One region of the Arthrobacter sp. DNA4 genome, then DNA from elsewhere that is predicted to be linked to it. Evidence: riboswitches for the same ligand, from Rfam matches in the RefSeq annotation. Region 1 holds a riboswitch; the other holds the start of a gene.

Region 1 (5,224 bases):
GGAAGTGCACCACCACGGCGACGGCGGCAAGGAGCATGCCCGCGGCAGCCACAACAAGGACACCGCCGGATGATAGTTTTGGGGGATGCGTACTCTCGTTGTTGACCACCCCCTGGTCGCCCACAAGCTCACCGTCCTGCGGGACAAGAACACGCCGTCGCCGGTCTTCCGCCAGCTGACGGAAGAGCTGGTGACCTTGCTGGCCTACGAAGCCACGCGGGAGGTCCGCACGGAGCCCGTCACCATCGAGACGCCTGTCAGCACCACCATCGGCACGGCGTTCACCAAGCCCACCCCGCTGGTGGTCCCCATCCTGCGCGCGGGGCTGGGCATGCTGGAGGGCATGACCAAGCTGGTTCCCACCGCCGAGGTGGGCTTCCTGGGCATGGCCCGGGACGAGGAGACGCTGGACATCATCACCTACGCGGAGCGCCTGCCGGAGGACCTGACCGGCCGCCAGGTGTTCGTCCTGGATCCCATGCTGGCCACCGGCGGCACGTTGCGCGAGGCCATAAAGTTCCTGTTCAAGCGGGGCGCGTCGGACGTCACCTGCATCTGCCTGCTGGCCGCTCCCGAAGGCCTGGCCAAGCTGGAGGAGGAACTGGGCGACGCAAACGTGCACATCGTCCTGGCCTCCATCGACGAGAAACTCAACGAGAAGTCCTACATTGTTCCCGGCCTGGGCGATGCAGGCGACCGCCTGTACGGCATCGCAGGGTAGTTTTCACCCTTTTTTGAAGCCGTCCCCGCCGCTAGCCTGTGCGGATGGACTGGAAACTCGAACTTGTCTATGTCCCCGTGTCCGACGTTGACCGGGCCAAGGATTTCTACGTCAACAAGGTGGGCTTCAACGCCGACTACGACGAGCGGCCTTCGGACGACATCCGCTTTGTGCAGTTGACCCCGCCCGGGTCGGCCTGCTCCATCTGCATGGGCGAGGGGCTCCTGGACGCCCCACCCGGCACGGGAACCACGCTACAGATGGTGGTGGACGACATCCAGGCAGCGCACGACCACCTGAGGAACAACGGTGTGGACGTCAGTGACATCGAGGTGCTGCCGTGGGGCCACTTTGTCTACTTCGCCGATCCGGACGGAAACAAGTGGTCCGTCCAATACATCCCGTGGCGGAACGCTGGGACGGACGCAACCCCAAGCACCGCGGCCCCAAACACCGCACCATGAGGCACTTCAGCTGAAGCACCCTGAGGTTAAGGCACTCTGGGTTAGAGCACCACGGCCCGCATCCCTATGGATGCGGGCCGTCGATGACGCTGCAATTCCCTGCTGTGGCCCTGCCCAAGGCGTACGACGGCGGGGAGCCGGCACGCGCCGTCGGCCGCGGTCAATGCAGGGGAGGCTCCGCGGAAGGTGGTCCTTCGGCGCGCAGCCGCAGGGGAGCGGTGGCTAGTACCAGTTGTGCGCCAGGTGGAAGTTGAGCGCACCGCACGGGGAGGCATAGCTGAGCTTGATGTAGTTCAGGCCCCAGTTGATCTGCGTGCGGTAATTGGTGAGGTAGTCGGCGCCGGAGCTGGCCATCTTCTCAGCAGGGAGGGACTGGACGATTCCGTACGCACCGCTGCTGGGATTGGTGGCCGTAGTGGTCCAGTCCGATTCCTTGGTCCACAGCGTTTGGAGGCACTGCATCTGGTCCGGACCCCATCCGTACGTGGCCAACTGGCTGGCGGCGTAGGCCTGGGCGCCGGCGGGGTCGTTGATTGCGACGGCGGGTGCCGGCTCCGGAGCCGGGGCGGGCTCGGGTGCAGGTGCAGGTGCAGGTGCCGGCGCGACCGGCGCGGGAGCGGCGGGTGCCGGGGCCGCGGGAGCGGGCTCCGCCGCCTGTGGTGCCACTGCGATTGCAGCGGGAGCGGGGCTCGCCGCCGGGTTGGAACGGATCTCACTCTTCTCGATGCTCATCTGGGCATCGGACGCTGCCTGGGTTGCCTGGGTTGATGACACCGGGGCCATGCTGCTGGTGGCCTGGCCGGCTGCGCCGACCCCAACCAGCACCGCGCAGGATACTGCGAGGATTCCGGCCCGGCGGCCCAGGGTGGTCTTCTTTGCCTGCTGCGTGGCCTTATGTTTAGCCTTGGCATGCAGGCGTGCTTCTGCCGTGTTTTTGAACATGATTGATCGCCTCTCACACCTGCGGAGTTAGCTGTCGGGTTCGGATGAGGGCATCCGGCCGTACGGAAAAATCACGTACTGGCTTAACCCCAAGGGCATTCATTGCCCGGGACGGTGGGTCCCCCGCCTCTGCCGTTGCTCAATCGGAAATCCGGGGAAGCGGCAGAGCTTGGCGTCAACCCGGGATATGCGGCCCGAACGGGGACCGCACCCAATCGACGGTACAGGAAGATCAAGTGAAAGTCACATTTAGGTAACGGAAGTCACGGGCGGCAGCGCGTCGGGTTGCCCGGCTGCGACGGGGAGTATCCGGGTGGGGACCTGCCCGGGCGGGCATCATGCAGTCCCGCCGGGTGGGTACCTGCCGTGCCGGGCACCATGCAGCCCCGGCACTCGCGTGCCAAGCCATCATGCAGCCCCGGCACTCGCGTGCCAAGCCATCATGCAGCCCGGGACGGGGCGTCCTCGTCAGTGGCCGGTAAGTTCGTAAACCGTAGTGCCGCCAATGCTCTGCGACGTGAAATTGGCTGCCACCCACTCCGCGATCCGGGTGGCAGCGTCGGAACCGCTGTTGGAGCGCATGGCTCCGCCGCCGATGAAGTAATGGATCTCTCCCCGGGCTACCAGGTCCTGGAACTGCGCCAACGTGGGGGAGGGGTCGGTACCGTTGAAGCCGCCCACCGCCATGACCGGCAGCTCCGTTGCCAGTTGGTAACCTGCGGCGTTGTTGGAGCCCACCACGGCCGCGGCCCAGGTGTAACTCGAGGCGCTGCTCTTGAGCGCGGCGACCAGATCAGCCGACGGCGTGGGCGCACCCAGGAGGCCGCCCGCGCCACCCCCGCGGCCGCCGGCGAAGCCCGTGCCGCCCTGGGCATTCGGCTGCCGGAAGCCCTGCCCCGTATTGCCCTGTGCCGTACTGCCCGGGTTTGTGTTGCCCTGCCCCGCAATACCTGTACCGCCAGTGCTGTTCGCGCCGGAGCCGTTCCGGCTGTTCCGGACGCCGGCGGGGGCACCTGGCCCTGCGCCGAATCCGGAAATGGGGCCGGCACTGACAATTGCCCCACTGTGCGCTGTGGACGCGGTGGAGATGGAGAAGGCCAGCGGCCCGGCGAGCGATGCAGCGATGGCCAGCGCCGCCGTCGTCCGCTGCACCGAACGCATGCCCAGGAACTGGCTGAAGCCCGCGCCTGCTGCCCCGGCCAGCCCGCCTGCAAGGACCACCCACCGCAGCCACGGACCGTAGGCCGAGGTGGTGCCCAGCAGGAAGAACGCCGTCAGGGCTGCCGCGGCCACTGCGGCCGCGAGCCCGATTGCGGCGGCCGCCTGCTGCCTGCGTTGCCACAGCAGAACTGCACCCAGGCCGGTCAGCCCGGCGATGCCCGGCGCCAGCGCCACCGCGTAGTAGGGGTGGATGATGCCTGCCATGAAGCTGAACACCAGGCCGGTCACCAGCACCCAGGAGCCCCAGACCAGCACGGACGCCCGCACCGGATCCCTCCGCGGTGCCCGCCGGCCGACCCACAGCAGGCCGGCCGCAAGGATCACGGCGGAGGGCAGCAGCCAGGCGATCTGGCCACCGAACTCGTTGTTGAACATCCGGAACAGGCCGGGAACGCCCCAGCCGTTGCCGCCACCCACGCTGCCCGTTTCGTCGCCAGTCAGCCGGCCCAGTCCGTTGTAGCCAAGGGTCAGCTCCAGGATCGAGTTGTCCTGCGAACCGCCAATGTAGGGCCGCATGTTGGCCGGCGTCAGCTGCACGGCCACGAGCCACCAGCCCGCGGAAACCACCATCGCCGCCCCCGCCGCGGCCAGCCGCAGCACGCGCCGGCCCAGCCTGCCCGGCCCCGCAACCGTGTAGGCCACGGCAAAACCGGGAACCACCAGCAGGACCTGCAGCTGCTTGGCCAGGAACCCAAAGCCCAGGAACACCCCGGCCAGCAGGAGCCAGCGCAGCCGGTCCTCCTGGACCGCGCGGAGTACCGCGTACGCGGCCGCCGTCATGAGCAGCACCAGCAGGGCATCCGGGTTGTTGAACCGGAACATCAGTGTGGCAACCGGGGTGAGGGCCAACACCGCGGCCCCCAGCAAACCCGCCCGGTGGGCGGTGGTGGCATCTCCGGTGGCGTGCGCCGCGGTCCGGCGCACGGACAGGTAGAGCAGCCAGACGGCGGCAACGCCCATCAGCGCTTGCGGAACCAGGATGCTCCACGGGTTCAGCCCAAAGAGCCGGACCGACAACCCCATGACCCACAGGGAGGCCGGCGGCTTGTCCACGGTGATGGAGTTGGCGGCGTCAGAGGAACCGAAGAACCAGGCAGTCCAGTCCTGTGAGCCGGCCTGGGCGGCAGCGGAGTAGAAGGCGTTGGCCCAGCCGGACGCCCCGAGGTTCCAGAGGTACAGAACCGCCGCGCCCGCCAGCAGCGCTGCCAGTTCCAGGTGCCGCCGGCGGGCCAGGGGATCCCGATGCCGGCTGGCGGGCCGGGTCCCTTGGGCCGTGGTGGCCCCGCCCCCTCCCGACACACGGGGCAGGAGGGGGCGCGTGAACCCGGTTGTTGGGCTTGAAGGCATGGAGCTGGGATAGTGGCTGGCCATGGCGGGCTACTTGGTCAGGTCGTAGACAGTGGAATTGCCCACGGTCTGGGCCTGGAAGTTGGCCTGCACCCAGGCGGCCACCTCCGAGTTGCCGCCCCGGCCGCCCATGCCGCCACCCATTCCGCCGCCCTGGATGTAATATCCGATCTCACCCTTGGATACCATGTCCTGGAACTGGGCGAGCGTGGGGTACGGATCCCCGCCGTTCCAGCCGCCGAGCGCGATGACGTTGGTGTTCGTGGCAAGTTCCAGGCTGGCTGCCTGGCTGGCGCCGGAGACCATCGCGGACCACTTCGTGGTAGTGGAGGAGAGCAACGCGGTCACTGCGGCATCGGCCGTTCCCTCGCCGGGCCCGCCCGCTCCGCCGGGACCACCGGCCCCGTCGGCTGCGCCGCCCATTCCGTTTGCGGGGTCAAACCCGTTAGTGGGGTCTAAACTGTCGGTTCCGGTGGCGGTGTCCGTGCCGCCGGTGCGGTCGCCGCGGAAACCAGCTGCCCGGTTCCCA
Region 2 (5,224 bases), 810 kb from region 1:
GGCGCCTCGCGGCGGACCAGGAACCAGCAGGTGGCGGCATAGGCCACGGACCCGGCAGCCGTTCCGACGGCGAGTGACCAGGCGCCGTGGCCGGTGAACGCCAGGTAAAGGGTCACCGTTCCCATGGTTGCGGCGCGCAGTACCGGAGCCGCCGTGAGCTGCCTGAACTTCAGGTCCCGGCGCATGATGGCTTCCGGGACGGCGCCGCAGGCCGTGGCAAACACCGAAACGCCAAGGACCTGCACCAGCGGGGCCACGCCGTCCAGCCCAAGAAGGTCCTCCACCGCGTCAGCAGCAAGCAGGGCGGCCAAGGCCAGCACTGCGCCCAGGGCAACGGAAAGCAGCAGCGCCGATCTGGCGATGACCGGTGTCTTGGGCAGGTAAACCAAGGCCTGTCCCACCCCGGCATCGGCGATGGTTTCGGCGTAGGCCATCAGCACCAGCGCCAGGGCGACCAGGCCGTATTCCTCAGGCGAGAGCAGCCGTGCCAGGACCACCGTGGTCACCAGCACGATCACCCTGCCCGAGGCGAAGGCGAGCCCCTGCCACAGGGCTCCCCGGACTCCCTTGCGCTCCAGTTCCCCCGGCGCGTACGTCATGGTTGCCTGTTCGTCCGGGTAAGCTCCCCCGCGGGGGATAAACCAGCCATGGCCGCATGGACTTCCGCCAGGTATTCGCCTGCCACGGTGTCCCAGGTGCGGACTGCGCCTGCGGCCGCCGTTCCCGCAGCGCCGTGGGAAGGCCCGGGCGGTTGCTTGGGAGCGGTGAGGTGTTCCACCACCTCGCGGACAAGTGCATCCTGGCTGTCCCGAACGGCCAGCAGCGGATGCGCGGGAAGTTCCCTCGCGGCCACCGGGGTGGCCACCACGGGCAGACCCGCGGCGAGGGCCTCCAGGACGGAGTTCCGGATTCCTACGCCGTGCTCGTCCGGGAAAACCGCCACATCCGCCCCCTGGAACACGTCCAGGATGGAAGGCACGTTGGCCAGGATGTCCACCCGGGGTCCGGCCAGCGCCTGCACCGCCGGTGTGGGGCGCCGCCCTGCGATGACGAAGCGGGCGTCCGGGACCTCCCGCCACACCAGCGGCGCGATCCTGTTGACCAGTACCGTCGCGCTGTCCGCGTTGGGCGCGTAGTTCAGGCTGCCCGCGAAGCACACCACGGGGGCCTTCCGCTCCCGGCGGGGACCGGTGGCCACCGCCGTGCCGTTGGGGATGCTCGTGACCGCCCTGCCGAGCGTGGCGGACCAGGCCGCTGCGTCCTGGGCTCCGACGGTCAGGAGCCTGGCCCGGGGCGGCAGCTGCCGCTCAGCGCGGGCGGCCAATTGTTCGCGCAGCCGGTAGGCGGGCCGGAAGGTGCGTGCGATCGCGGTATCCATGCCGGCCCGGATGGACCAGGGGTCCACTGTCTGCAGCACCAAGGGACCGGTGATGCAGTGGGACAGGAAAAGGGCGTGGGGGCCATGGATCAGGGTTGCGTCCCGGCTTGCGGACAACCGGGCGGCGGCTGCGCGGGCAGACGGGGTGGACCGCCGGTGTTTTCCCAGTCCCGTAAGGCCGCCCATGGAGCGGGCAAAGGCCGAAAGTTCTTCCCGCGGGGCCAGTTCGTACACGGTATCGCAGCGGTTCCTGATTTCTGCCGGAACCGGAACAGGACCCGAGAAGGTCAGCAGCGTGACGGCAACGTCAGGGGGGAGGTGCAGGATCACTTCGTACGGGATCATCGAGCTTCCATCCCCCAGTTCCGGATCCCGGTTGGGCACGCTTTCCGTCACGTACAGGAGCTTCATTGCAAGAGTGTACTGGATCACATAGTCCCCGGAGGGTTGCTTTAGGCAACCTTGAGGGAAGCCGAAAAAGGGCGACGGCGGGAGGTTCCGCCGTCGCCCTTCTTACCTGGGTGCGTGGCCTGCTACTGCCAGGCGCGCACGTAGTCCACCATCATCTGGGACGGTGCGCCGTAGGCCGGGTTCGTGGAGGAGGCGCCAACATTCAGCACGATGTACTGCGGGGCATTTCCGTCGTCGGTGGGGTAGGACTTGACCTTTACGCCGTCGAAGTACACGTCCGAGGTGTTTGGCATCCGGTGCAGGCCAAAGGTGTGGTACTCGTTGGCCCAGTTGCCGCCCACGCCGCCCTGGTTGTGGGAGCCGGAACCGGAGTGGTAGTTCACGGTCATCCTGGCCTGCAGCACCTCGGCGATGTCATTCTCGCCGGTGACCGGCCACGACTGTCCGGTGGTCCAGAAGGCAGGCCAGTTGTAGAGGCCGTTGGCGTTGCCCGGGAACTTGATCCTGGCCTCGACGTAGCCGGTGGTGAACTGGAAACCGGTCCCCGCCCCGCCCCTCGGGTTGGTGGATACCAGTCCGCCGGAGGTGGATGAGCTGAGGCCCAGGGCCAGGTTCCCGTTGGCCACGGAGACGTTCGCCGGGCTGGTGGAGACCTTGTTCATGGTTCCGCAGCCGGGGGAGAACCAGCAGCCGGACCACTTCGCGGCGTCCAGTCCGGCCCCGTTGAACTCGTCGGCGAAGGTCATGGTCCAGTTCCCGGGGACCCCGGCGGGCGCAGGCGTCCCGCTGCTGGCCAGCTGTGCCGCTGCCGGCGCCACTGCGATCGGGGATTCGGAGGGAGGGGCAGGCGCGGCGGGTGCCGGCACTGGCGCGGGGGCAGGTGCCGGTGCCTCTGCCGGGGAAGGAGCGGCAGCAGGAGCGGCTTCGACTGCGGGGACGGGCGTTGGAGCGTGAACCGGAACGTCCGGAGTTTGGCTGGGTACGGCGCTGCCGGCATCCTCTGCACTTGCCACCCGCGCCACATCCGCGGTTCCGTCACCGTGGGTCAGGCCCAGGCCCAGGGAACCTACGCCGAGGAGTGCTGCGGCAAGACCGGCGGCAAGAGGCCGGCGACGGCGCGCCTGGGCTGGAGCACCGGACCGGGAGGCCGGGGATGTCCCGGCAGGATCTATCTCATTTTGATAACGGTGCGCTGGGTTGGCGCTGCCTTTGCGGGGTGCGGGCATGGAAAAGCTACCTCTCATCGCCTGCGGAGTTAGCTGTCGGGTTCGGATGAGGGCATCCGGCCGCGGGTTGCGGCTTCACCCCAAGGGCGGGCACGTGGCCTCGCCCGGGACGCTCGGGTCCCCCGCCTCTGCCTGGTATCTGGTGTTAATCACGGACGCGGCAGAGTTGGGCGGCATCCGGGACTGGAGCCGGCTGGGGGCGGCCCCCGGACGACCGTACACGAAAGGGCTCCAAGAATCACAATTAGGTAACGGACCTCACTGCGTTGGCGTGGCGCTGCCCGGTCGGCGAAAGTGTATTGGTAACGGACGCCGCTGGCTGCAGGTTTTCCACATGGCTGAACCTCCGGCTGCTGCCCACCTCCAGCGGGGCTAGCCTTGGGTCAAGCGTGAATCGCCTATCGGGTCCAAATGCACTAGGATATTGAAGTCTGTGCTGCGTCCTGCCTCCGTTCCGGCGGCAAGGCATTGCACGGAATCGCAAATGAACCTCCTGTTACGGAAATGCCGTAACCGCTTAGCCCAAAGGAGGTGGGTTCACATATGCGTCCTTACGAATTGATGGTAATCATCGACCCCGAGGTCGAAGAGCGTACCGTTGAGCCGTCGCTTCAGAAGTTCCTGAACGTCATCACCAACGATGGTGGAACCATCGAAAAGGTTGACATCTGGGGCCGTCGCCGTCTGGCTTACGACATCAAGAAGAAGTCCGAAGGTATCTACGCCGTGGTGAACTTCACCGCCAAGCCGGAGACCGCCAAGGAACTTGACCGCCAGCTGTCTCTTAACGAGACCATCATGCGCACCAAGATCACCCGCCCCGAAGAGCAGAAGGTTGTTGCTGAGTAGTTCAGCACCGTCTTCATTCTTTACCCCGCGGGAAACGCACTCTTCACCCAGGATCGAACAAGGAGGCAGTAGATGGCAGGCGAGACCACCATTACGGTCATCGGTAACCTCACCAATGACCCGGAATTGCGGTTCACACCGTCAGGTTCGGCAGTAGCGAACTTCACCATCGCTTCCACCCCCCGCACCTTTGATCGTCAGTCCAACGAGTGGAAGGACGGGGAAACCCTGTTCCTCCGCGCTGCCGTATGGCGTGAAGCAGCCGAGAACGTCGCCGAATCCCTGACCAAGGGCATGCGGGTGATTGTGACCGGCCGCCTGAAGAGCCGTTCCTACGAAACAAAAGAAGGCGAAAAGCGCACCGTTATCGAGCTTGAGGTCGATGAGATCGGCCCCAGCCTGCGCTACGCCAATGCCAAGGTCAACCGCACCCAGCGCTCCGGCGGACAGGGTGGCGGCGGCTTCGGCGGCGGCAACAGCGGCGGTGGCTTCGGAGGCGGCAACTCTGGTGGAAACCAGGGTGGCAACTCCGGTGGAGGCTGGGGCGGCGGCAACCAGCAGGCTGCACAGGACGATCCCTGGGCTACGCCCGGTGTATCCAACGCAGGCGGCTGGGGCAACGGCCCCGATTCCGAACCTCCCTTCTAAAACCCAAATATCGGCCCGGCGCCGGGACTGCAGGGGTGCGCCACGCACCCAAGGCACTGCCGCCGTCGGACCACCACCATCCCGTGGATCAACATCCACGGGCTCCCTAGAATAGGAGCTCCACGATGGCTAAGGCTGAACTCCGTAAGCCCAAACCAAAGTCCAACCCCTTGAAGGCCGCTGACATCACTGTCATCGACTACAAGGACGTAGCATTGCTGCGCAAGTTCATCTCCGACCGCGGCAAGATCCGCGCCCGTCGCGTCACTGGCGTCACGGTGCAGGAACAGCGCAAGATCGCCCAGGCAATCAAGAACGCCCGCGAAGTTGCTCTGCTGCCTTACTCCGGCGCTGGCCGCGGCTAAGGAAGGGATTAACTAACATGGCAAAGCTCATTCTGACCCACGAAGTCACCGGTCTCGGTGCTGCTTACGATGTTGTCGAGGTCAAGGACGGTTACGCACGTAACTACCTGCTGCCCCGCAACTTCGCCCTGACCTGGTCGAAGGGTGGCGAGAAGCAGGTTGAGTCCATCAAGGCTGCCCGCGCCGCCCGCGAGCACGCTTCCCTGGAAGATGCTCAGAAGCAGGCCGCTGCACTGTCCGCCAAGCCGGTCAAGCTGGTCGTCAAGGCCGGCGAGTCCGGCCGCCTGTTCGGCACCGTCAAGCAGGGCGATGTCGCCGACGCTGTTGAGGCCGCTGGCCTTGGCAAG

Evidence for each region. A riboswitch is a leader RNA that binds a small molecule or an ion and turns the genes downstream of it on or off. The one in region 1 is predicted to bind cyclic di-AMP.
Region 2: it holds a riboswitch for cyclic di-AMP, as region 1 does, so the genes downstream of both, NMQ03_RS20760 (family 16 glycosylhydrolase) here and NMQ03_RS03570 (hypothetical protein) in region 1, are expected to answer to the same signal.

What each region holds. Positions count from the first base shown of each region.
Region 1 is NZ_CP101466.1:734,142-739,365, forward strand. It holds gene NMQ03_RS03555 (phosphatase PAP2 family protein) at 1-73, shown strand, start outside; gene upp (uracil phosphoribosyltransferase) at 86-721, shown strand; gene NMQ03_RS03565 (glyoxalase superfamily protein) at 766-1,185, shown strand; gene NMQ03_RS03570 (hypothetical protein) at 1,408-2,127, opposite strand; cyclic di-AMP (ydaO/yuaA leader) riboswitch at 2,133-2,294, opposite strand; gene NMQ03_RS03575 (glycosyltransferase family 39 protein) at 2,596-4,719, opposite strand; gene NMQ03_RS21085 (hypothetical protein) at 4,726-5,118, opposite strand.
Region 2 is NZ_CP101466.1:4,478,093-4,483,316, reverse strand. It holds gene NMQ03_RS20770 (oligosaccharide flippase family protein) at 1-599, opposite strand, end outside; gene NMQ03_RS20765 (glycosyltransferase family 4 protein) at 596-1,789, opposite strand; gene NMQ03_RS20760 (family 16 glycosylhydrolase) at 1,912-3,015, opposite strand; cyclic di-AMP (ydaO/yuaA leader) riboswitch at 3,019-3,170, opposite strand; gene rpsF (30S ribosomal protein S6) at 3,559-3,864, shown strand; gene NMQ03_RS20750 (single-stranded DNA-binding protein) at 3,937-4,512, shown strand; gene rpsR (30S ribosomal protein S18) at 4,638-4,877, shown strand; gene rplI (50S ribosomal protein L9) at 4,895-5,224, shown strand, end outside.